DNA from 3 places in the Pseudodesulfovibrio piezophilus C1TLV30 genome. Region 1 is predicted to be linked to each of the others. Evidence: predicted binding sites of a transcription regulator. Region 1 holds the regulator's gene; each other region holds the start of a gene.
The links. The regulator sigma-54, encoded in region 1, starts transcription at its own class of promoters, with help from an activator protein. The targets are predictions, from matches to a motif close to CTGGCACGGNNNNTGCTT.

Region 1 (3,282 bases):
CTTCAAATTCGACCCCTTGGAGACTTCGTCCCACAGCGATAACAACCTTCTCGATATTTTCAAGTTTGCCGTGAGGAATGGCTATCCCGTCACCAATGCCGGTTGTTCCCAGGCTCTCACGTTCAAGAAGGACACGAACCGCTTGGTCCGTGTCCATCTCAGGATATGCTTCGCCAATAGGGGCGAGAAGTTCTGTCAAAGCCTCAGATTTTGTATCAGAGGCGAGATTGAAAAGAACGAAATTCTTTTCTAAATAATCACCGAGTTTCATAATTTAATTACCAGGGTCGATTAATCCGTAATCGCCATTCTTTCGCTTATAAATTACATTAACATCCTCAGTTTCCGCATTCAGAAAAACGAGGAATTCATTATCAAACGTGTTTAATTGCTCCGCAGCCTCATCTATTGACATTGGCTTTGCTTCGTAACTATCAGTGCCAACAATTGTAGGTATATGTTCTCCTGTCACATCGTCATATGAAAAGAAGTTCATTTGAACCTTATTGCCACGAGCCTGCTTGCTTCTATTCTTGACCTTTTCACGCATTCTACGCAGTTGAGCCTCAAGCTTATCCAAAACCATGTCAATGGTAGAATACATATCTTCTGAATCTTCATATGCAGAGATATGAATGTTGTCAGCATTCAAAATAACATCAGCCTTGTGCCGAAACTTTTCTACTAAAAGATTGACTTGGAGATCTGCTTCGGAGTCGGGAACGAACTTACCTATCTTTTCAAATCTCTTTTGTGCATAACCCTTCAAATGGTCAGACGGCTCAAAATTCTTGAAAGTGAAGCTTATGTTCATACACTACCTCCTGTTCAAAAGGTGAAAGAAACTGAACTTAGAAATATTGTTTACGCTTTGAAGAAGATGCAATTCCCATTGCTGAACGGTACTTGGCAACAGTACGTCGAGCTATATTAACATCAAGCTCATCCTTAAGAATTTCACCAATTTTTTCATCACTTAACGGTCTTTTAGTATCTTCGTTCGCTATCATTTTTTTGATGAGTGCCTTAACACTTTCTGAACCGACTTGCGAACCATCATTCAAATCCAATGCGCTGTTGAAGAAAAATTTCAACTCAAAGATACCATGAGGAGTCGAAACATATTTACTTGTGGTAATCCGACTCACGGTGGATTCATGCATTTCGATATCTTCAGCAACTTCCTTAAGAATTAAAGGCCTGAGTTTTGTAACTCCTTCTTCAAAAAAACCTCTTTGAAATCGTACGATGCTGTCGACTACTTTATACAACGTTCTCTGCCTCTGGTACAGACTTTTCATCAACCACGCGGCAGAACGCATCTTTTCCTGAAAATAATCTTTTTCCTTATCCGCAACATCCCGCATAGTGTCCATGTAAAATGAATTCATCTGCAATCGAGGCATCCCATCCTCATTAAGGATAATCACAAATTCATCACCGTACTTGTATACAAAGACATCAGGACTTACATAGTGAGGTTCTGTACTGGAAAAATTGGTCCCAGGCATAGGATCCAACGTCTGCATTAAATCAAGATAACTCTTGAGGTCTTCCATGGAAATTTTAAATTTCCTAGCTAAGGGCTTATAACGGTTTTTTTCGAGATCTTCCAGATGGTCCTTAACCAAGGAGAACAGAATAGGATCATCAAGCCCTAAAACATCCATTTGCACGAGAAGACATTCTTGTGGCGTTCGAGCAGCCACACCAACAGGGTCCAACCGCTGGAGTCGCAAAATCACAGCTTCAATTTCTTCATCCGAAGCATCGACCATGCTCATAATTTCTTCATTAGTGGCCTGAAGATAGCCATTATGGTCAAGATTACCGATAATGATTTCACCGATAGCAATTTCTGATTCTGAGAAATTAGACAATCTCATTTGCCAGCTCATATGCCCATCCAGTGAGGGTTTTGAGGCAAGCCGAGCCTCAAAAGAAAGTCCTTCTTCAGGTACCTCGGAATCACGTGCCGACGCCTGCTTAGAAGTACTTGAGAATTCTCCCAAATAATTTTCCCAATCAGCTGTCCGCACAAGCTCTTCTTCTGCTTGAGATTCAGTTAACTCCTCTTTCTCTCGGATTTCTGTCTCAATTTCTGTTTCTTCCAGAAAAGGGTTTTCCAGAAGTTCCTGTTGAACAGTTTCCAAAAGCTCAAGGCGAGAAAGTTGCAACAGCTTTATGGCCTGCTGCAACTGGGGAGTCATGACCAGTTGCTGAGAAAGCTTGAGTTGTTGTCTGAGTTCAAGTCCCATATTATGAAGCCTTAAAGACTAAACAAGATCTATATTTCAAGTTATATTCTTCTACATTAATAGTTTTTTTACTACATCTCGCTGCTACTATGCCACAGCGAAAATCTGTAAGCAAGCCATTCCTTGAGTAATATATTGTAACTATTGGATTAATGAGAAAGAGAAAATGATATGAAAGAAGTGTACCAATGTTTACGGTATGTGTAAATCATCAATGAGTTGAAAGGCACAAAAAAAAGAAATCAAAGACGAAAATCCTCACCGAGATAGATTTGACGAGCTCGACTGTCTTGCACGATAATATCTGGAGTCCCTTCGAGAATAACAGTCCCCTCGTAGACAAGATATGCTCTATCACAAATATTCAATGTTTCTCTAACATTATGATCAGAAATAAGAATCCCTATCCCCATGCTTTTCAGAACGGAAATGATATCCTGAATATCAATAACAGCAATAGGGTCAACACCGGCAAAAGGCTCATCCAACAAAATAAATTTCGGATCCATTATGAGCGCTCTTGCAATTTCCAAGCGACGTCTTTCCCCTCCTGAAAGAAACATGGCTGCTTGATCCGCAAGTTTGCTGATAGTGAACATCTCCATCAACTCTTCAGCTCTTTTTTTCTGAGCCTTGGAACTCAAAGACGTCTGTTCAAGTATTATTTCGAGATTCTGACGAACTGATAGTTTTTTAAAAATAGAATTTTCCTGAGGAAGATAACTCACCCCAAGCCGAGCCCGCTCATGCAAAGGTTTATTCGTCAGAGCTTTCCCCGACAAAGAAACCTGCCCAGTATTTGGCTTAACAATCCCAACAAGCATATAAAAAGTAGTTGTTTTACCTGCACCATTTGGCCCAAGCAATCCAACGACTTCTTGTGGATTCAGTTCCAGATTTATGCCGTGTACAACTTCCTTTTGGCCGTACCTTTTGGACAGATTTGTTGCTATCAAACCATCAGACATTATTGCACCTTGACACTGTCAGGGGTCATAAAAACAGCCTGTACTCTCTTGCCATT
Region 2 (3,282 bases), 940 kb from region 1:
TATTGGGTGTCTTCATGGCTGCTCCTAGAACTTCAGGGTCCGGGAATCGCCGCCGGTGATGACTTCGACCTTGACCCGAGAACGGCTGGTTCGCCTCTGACGGGGCTTTGGCTTGGGGCGCAATGCCGCGAGCGCCTTGCGGGCCGTGACTCCGGTTGTCAGAACCTTTGCGGTATCCTGTTCGTTGCGCAGGGCGAAATTCAAGGTCCCCTGGGTCGCGGCCAGGGCCAACCGTTCACTTTCCGCTGGTGAAAGTTCCAGGGTATAGACATCCACGGATGCGGTCTTGCCTTCGGCGTTGGGCGGGGAAAGTTCTGTTCCAGTGGCGATGATTTTGATTCGTTCGAGAACCAGCTTGGTGACAGGCTTCTCGTCATACCCTTCGGGCAGGGTGACAATCACATCCACACGATCACCAGGCCGGACGAATCCGGCCAGTCCCATGACTGAGTTTCCCTTGACCGACATGGCGCGTTTCCCCGGTTCAATGAGGGCGGAGACACCGCCTCCCATGATGGAGGGGTCTGCCAATTTGGACTTGGTGACCGCTTCATTGCCGGAAATATTCGTATTCAGCACACGGCCTTCTATCTCCTTGATCGAAGCGAAGGACCCGGTCGGTTTGGAGTCTGGGGTGAACTGTTTGACCGTGAGCATGTCGGAGACGAGCTTGCTCCCGCGATGGATGTCCTCTCGTGCCACAACCACGCCCACAGTGGAAGCTTCCGTTCTGGGGGCGGGTTGTTTGGTCAGTTTGACCGACCACATGAAAATGAGGCCGCCAGCGGCAATGGCCAGCATCAGGGCTATACCTATCTGGAGGAGTGCTCGTGTTGATTTGCTCATGGTGTTTCCCCTGCCTTACAGAGCCAGCACTGTGCCGGTCTGTGTATAGTTGAAAATCATGGCTCCCAGAGTACCTATGGTAATGGCGACGCCGTAGCACAGGCGGGGGAGAGTCTTCTTCGCCTCAATGGGGGAATAGTCGAAGGTTCTGGTGGACAGGGTTCGCAGAAAGGTGCCCCAGATGTTCATGAAAATGGCCTTCATGTACTCTCTGTGCCGTATCATGACCAGCAGGGCATATATGCCGCCGATAATGCTGGTTAACAAAAATGCGGTGAAGGTGGTGTTGACGCCGAGCCATGCGCCGATTCCGGCCATGAGTTTAACATCTCCTGCCCCCATCATGCCGAGGAGGAACGGGATGAACATGACGAATAGTCCCAGTGCAAAGCCGGAACTGCTGAGGATTAGTCCGTCCCACCCTGCGTGGATGGTATGTGCGCCCAATCCGGTGGTGATGAGAGGAAAAGTGAGCCAGTTGTATATGCGCTGGCGTTTCAGGTCGGTGACAGTGGCGATGGCAAGTGCCGCTGCAAGGACGCTGCTGATGATGATATCCATGGTTCCCCCGATATGAGCCAAGGTTCCGTGCGTCATCCGTTTTCCCCTCGGACGACAGGACCGGGACGAGCGGGCTGCTTTCCCGCAAGCCCCGGTCCGGCTGCTCTGGCTGCTTCCGTTAAACGGTAAAATTATGCTCCATGCTCCGGCTTATGATGCCGTTGCAGTCTCCATCTCGGTAGCGATGGTGCTGAAAGTCTTGGTAACAGCGTCGCCAAGCTGGGTCACGGCGGTGATGATGCCCAGGGCGATGAGTGCAGCGAGAAGGCCGTATTCCAGGGCAGTTGCGCCTTCTTCGTTCATGATCAGATTTTTGATGATAGACATTGTGTTTCTCCTTGTTTGACTTGGCTCATGGATGAGCCGAAAATTTTGTTTATGTGATGTTTCACTAGCCACGAACCCAATTAAGCAACGGCCGTGCCAAAGGTGTCTGTTTGTGGTATTTATAATATAATATACTTGTATTGTTGATTTTTTTTTAAAAAACTGGGATTGAGAATGGAGTCTCCAATTGTCTTTTTGAAAAGGGGAATCCATCATTTGTGTATTCTTTAAAAGAGCTTCTTGAAGAAATCAAAGTGCAAAAATCTTTTAAAAACAAAAGGTTAAGGCAGTCTATAAAAAATAGATTCATGAAATATTAAATGGAAACGTGTGGGGAGGACTTCTCGAAGGTGCAACGGTACTTGAGGTGCAACGGTACTTGAGGCGCATTGGTTGCGAGTCTCAAGCAAGGGGACGCCACGTTGGTAGAGGGGGGAAATCGAAGGGAGATGAAGACTTGATGGGAAGCGTGTCCAGAAAGTCCCCCTTATCTGGATGGTAAGAGGGACTTTCTCAATGAGAGGTGCTTTTCTTCTTCGTCAGTTTTTTACCACGACAGGGATTTTCTGGTGAGAACTTTGCCTGAGAGATGCCAGATGAGAGTTGTCAGCATGATGGAAACATACCCATCCACTGCATAATGCCAACCAAGATGGACTGAACCGATCAGAATAACTCCGCAGTAGAGGGAAAATACCCATCCGGCGAATGGGTTGATGCGCCATCCAAGCAGCACCATGAGCCATGCAATGGAAACATGCATGCTGGGCATGGCGGTTATGCCGGAAGCCATGGTGGTTGATTTGAGGTCGTAGCTCTTCAGCAGGATGTCCTGCATGTCAAGCGCCCATATTGGGTATATGGCATCGGCGTGGTGTAGATAGGTCATGAGGGGAGCATAGACATTGGGGACGTCCCCGAAGCGGTGGTAATAGCATGGTCCGGCAGAGGAGAGGAATGTCGCAGCAAGGGTTCCGATGAGTATCCAGCAGAGGAAAAACGCCAGCAGATACTGTTTTCTGAGCTCCTTGTTCGTGACGGAAAACGCCTGCCAGTAGAAGACCACAATGATCAGAAAGAGCCAGAGATTGTACATGATGTTGATGGCAAAGGTCATGATCGGGAAGCCGATGAAAGGCTGCAACCATTGCCATGGATCAGTGCCGAGATGCAGCCAGCGGTCCAACTCGCTCAAATTCGTATCAAGATGGAAGGGGATGACGGCGGGAATCATTCGTTTGAAGTTGGCAAAGGTTATGAGCATGAGAATGAAAAGAGCAATGGCCAGAGTCGCTCCGAAGAGGCGATCAAGAGTGAAGAATTCGTCTTTTAATTTTCGCATGACATGGGGAAACAGTTTCTCCGGCATGTCATGGATTTCGGCTTTGAAACAATAGATAATAAAAAAGAATCCTAGGGTCAGGGCAAACAGAAAAGCTGCTGTCCCGTTGTACAGGGCGAAATGGGCAAGTGATTCCAGGTGGAATATCTCTATATATATGAAGAGGGCCAGGGTATACAGGCTAACAACAGCTATGGGGATGATGT
Region 3 (3,282 bases), 350 kb from region 1:
CATGGTCAGAAAAAATCGTTCACTCTGTTGGCGACGAAGATTAAAAAAAGCCATTTCCACATTCAATGTTTCGCGAATTTCATCTTCCTTGTAGTTATCCACGAGCAACATCAGCCCACTTTTAAGAAAGGTGCTGATATCGCTATTTTCATTCCTCTCAAGCGAAAGTACACCATCAACTTTACTTTTTACGGACAGATCAAGCAAAGTATTGACAATTTCTTCCGATGTAACACTCCCATTCAAGTAGGTGTTACGCGCAACCATAAATGCGTTCTTGACATGGGATACTGGATAACTGAGAAGCATTGCCGCAACGAGTCCTGAAAGAACAACCAGCAAAGCTGCAACATTCCAATACGCTGCAGCGGTTCCGGTCAAAAGAAAACTTCCAACGAAAATCAAAAGGCTGACAATGACGCCTGCCAGATTTTTCTTATTCATCATTTCCTCCAATCGACTCAAACTTCATTGGTAATTATAATTTCAACCCGTCTATTCATAGTATGATTGGCCTCGGATGTTTCCGGCACTTCGGGGTTATAGGTGCCCCTGCCACTCACAATGATTCGTTTGGGAGCGATAGCAAATTTTCCCATGAGATAATCAGCGACATCTGTTGCGCGTTGACTGGATAAGATAAAGCTCCTTGTTCCCGAGGCTTCATTGGCGGCCGCGTATCCCACGACATGGACTGTCCCTACACTCAGTTTAACAACTCGGGCCACTTCCTGGAGATATTGGTCTGCATCTGGTTTGAGAGTGGATTCTCCGGCAGCAAAGAAAAGTTCACCGCGTAGGGTCACTTTGATCCGGTCCCGTCCTTCTCGTACAACAGTGACACCATCAATTCTGGACCTATAAAGGACCTCACTGCCAGTCACATTGACACTCTCCTGCTTATCTTGTCCCCCGGCTCGACTGGATATCTGCCCAATAAGGCCGATCAGGGGATCCAGAGTGCTGGTTGCCTGAGCTTCATCAGCACTCTGTTGACTAAAGAGTACTTTCACATTCTGATGTGTCTCTGAGTATACAAACAACACCACAAATAAAACAAACATGACCATCATGAGGTCAGACCAGGGTACAGCCCAATCATTCATGCCAGGAGTCGAGGCATGCCCTTCCATTTGGTCAAATGAAGTAAAGCTTGTTATCGTGTTCTTTTCTCTCTCGTTCATGGGCACTCCTGTATTTTCACGATGAGAATACAGCAAGAATTCTGCCAAGGACATAAAATCCCAATATATAAAGCTAAAAAAACAACTAGATCATGAAAACAAAGAAAAGATTCAAGACATGCCAAAAAGCCGTCAGGACACTCGATTGACGCGCCTTCCATTATGAGTGAAGAACAGAAATTATGATAACAACACCATATGGTCCTTTTGAAAATGACGGCCCACTCATACTCGCCTCTGGTTCACCTCGCAGAAAAGAGTTACTTTCCAATCTTGGTTTGAATTTTAAAATCATTCCTTCCACACTCGATGAGCCTGCACCAGACGCTGGAGAAGCTCCGTCTCAGTATGCCCAACGCATGGCAACCATGAAGACATTGGATATTGCCAGACAACAACAGAAACACAGCCCAGTCATAGGAGCTGATACCATAGTTGTCCTGAACCAACGTATTATGGGAAAGCCTGTGGATAAAGAAGACGCCCTGCATATGCTCATGGCGCTTTCTGGAAAAACTCACCAGGTCATCACGGCTTTTTGCCTTGCTCTTGCGCCAAACGATGTAACAACCCATTCTATATCGACGGATGTCACGATGCGGTTTTCCAGAAAGTCAGAGTTGGAAAAGTATATCACAACGGGTGAACCATTGGACAAGGCGGGAGCCTATGCTATCCAGGGAATTGGAGCATTCCTCATCACCAGCATAGCTGGTTCTTATACCAATGTGGTGGGCTTGCCTGTCTCCAGCATACTCGACACATTGCTTACTAAAAAAATCATCAGGGTTAGGAGTTCAAAATGATTCAACACCCCAGACTTGATCGCTTTGCGACCTCTCTAGCAACACTTGGTCCTGTAGGTCATTTCCCCAAAGCTCCTGGGACATGGGGATCTCTTGCTGCTATTCTCACCGCTCCCTGGCTTTTTCTTCCTTTTTCCTTTCCACAACGACTGCTCATCCTTTTGGTGATCCTTTGTGTCGGGATATGGGCCTGCTCTCGTGCTGAAAAAGTATATGCGGAAAAAGACCCCGGCTGTGTCATTATCGATGAACTTTTCGGGCAGTGGCTCGCGATCCTTTTTTGCAGCACGACAAACTGGCAGCTTGCGGTTGCCTTCTGCCTCTTCCGGGGATTTGACATATTCAAACCATGGCCTGTCAAATGGACTGAAAATACCTTTCCAGGTGGAATGGGAGTGATGCTTGACGATGGAGTTGCGGGCCTTTATGCATTGGTCTTTCTTTCTTTGATCACACTTCTTTTTTAGTATAAAAAAAGGCCGCTTCTACAAAGAAGCGGCCCAAGAGCTTCAGACATAAAAGAATCTACTGAACAACAAACTCGGCACGGCGATTCTTTTCCCAGGAAGTCTCAGTATGACCGGAATCGACTGGCCGTTCCTCACCGAAACTGACTAGAGACATACGCTCGGGATCAACACCGAGAATAACGAGGTGTTCATAAGCAGCGCGGGCTCGACGTTCACCAAGTGCAAGGTTATACTCTTCAGTACCACGCTCATCACAATGCCCTTCGATAACAACCCGAATATTCTTGTAACGACGCATGACATTTGCCTTAAGAGCCAACACAGAACGTGCTTCTTCACTTAATTCGTAGGAATCAAAGGCAAAATGAATGACAACGCTGGACAACTCCTCGACCGCCTCCGCTTTGGCGCGAGCTTCTGCTTCAGCAGCAAGCGTGGCTTCATCAACTTTGGGTTCCTCAACTGGAGCTGGGGGCGGCGACCATTGCGTATCATCCTTCACCTCGACTTGTGCGCCAGGAGGTGTACTGGATGTCGTTTTTTTGGCACACCCGGCGGCCATCATAAGCGCCATAGCCAAAATGGTCAGTATGACAATATTCCACTTCAATTTCATGCCAGCTCCTTCGTTAACGCCGTTGACCGGCCATTACTTATATAATTTTCAAGCCATTGGTCAGACTTTCAACTAGATGTACGCCTTCTCCAATAAAAATCAACCCTCGTCGCGTGACAAATCATCATTGCATTGAAGTATCCCACGCCGGGGCAAATGCCGGTTCTGGACCTGTGGAGATCTTCTTGGGCTTGTCTCCATGTCTG

Region 2: BN4_RS07305 (Flp family type IVb pilin) is a predicted target of sigma-54. The motif match lies at 1,817-1,834, and genes of this name have one in related genera.
Region 3: BN4_RS01180 (OmpA/MotB family protein) is a predicted target of sigma-54. The motif match lies at 1,215-1,232, and genes of this name have one in related genera.

What each region holds. Positions count from the first base shown of each region.
Region 1 covers NC_020409.1:574,718-577,999, forward strand. Annotated here, with positions in the region: gene BN4_RS02820 (PTS sugar transporter subunit IIA) at 1-271, opposite strand, end outside; gene hpf (ribosome hibernation-promoting factor, HPF/YfiA family) at 275-814, opposite strand; gene rpoN (RNA polymerase factor sigma-54) at 852-2,258, opposite strand; gene lptB (LPS export ABC transporter ATP-binding protein) at 2,501-3,226, opposite strand; gene BN4_RS02840 (LptA/OstA family protein) at 3,226-3,282, opposite strand, start outside.
Region 2 covers NC_020409.1:1,516,051-1,519,332, reverse strand. Annotated here, with positions in the region: gene BN4_RS07320 (type II and III secretion system protein family protein) at 1-16, opposite strand, end outside; gene cpaB (Flp pilus assembly protein CpaB) at 25-846, opposite strand; gene BN4_RS07310 (A24 family peptidase) at 862-1,443, opposite strand; gene BN4_RS07305 (Flp family type IVb pilin) at 1,558-1,734, opposite strand; gene BN4_RS07300 (phosphatase PAP2 family protein) at 2,282-3,282, opposite strand, start outside.
Region 3 covers NC_020409.1:224,972-228,253, reverse strand. Annotated here, with positions in the region: gene BN4_RS01185 (motility protein A) at 1-447, opposite strand, end outside; gene BN4_RS01180 (OmpA/MotB family protein) at 462-1,184, opposite strand; gene BN4_RS01175 (Maf family protein) at 1,367-1,990, shown strand; gene BN4_RS01170 (phosphatidylglycerophosphatase A family protein) at 1,987-2,457, shown strand; gene pal (peptidoglycan-associated lipoprotein Pal) at 2,516-3,076, opposite strand; gene BN4_RS01160 (PD40 domain-containing protein) at 3,201-3,282, opposite strand, start outside.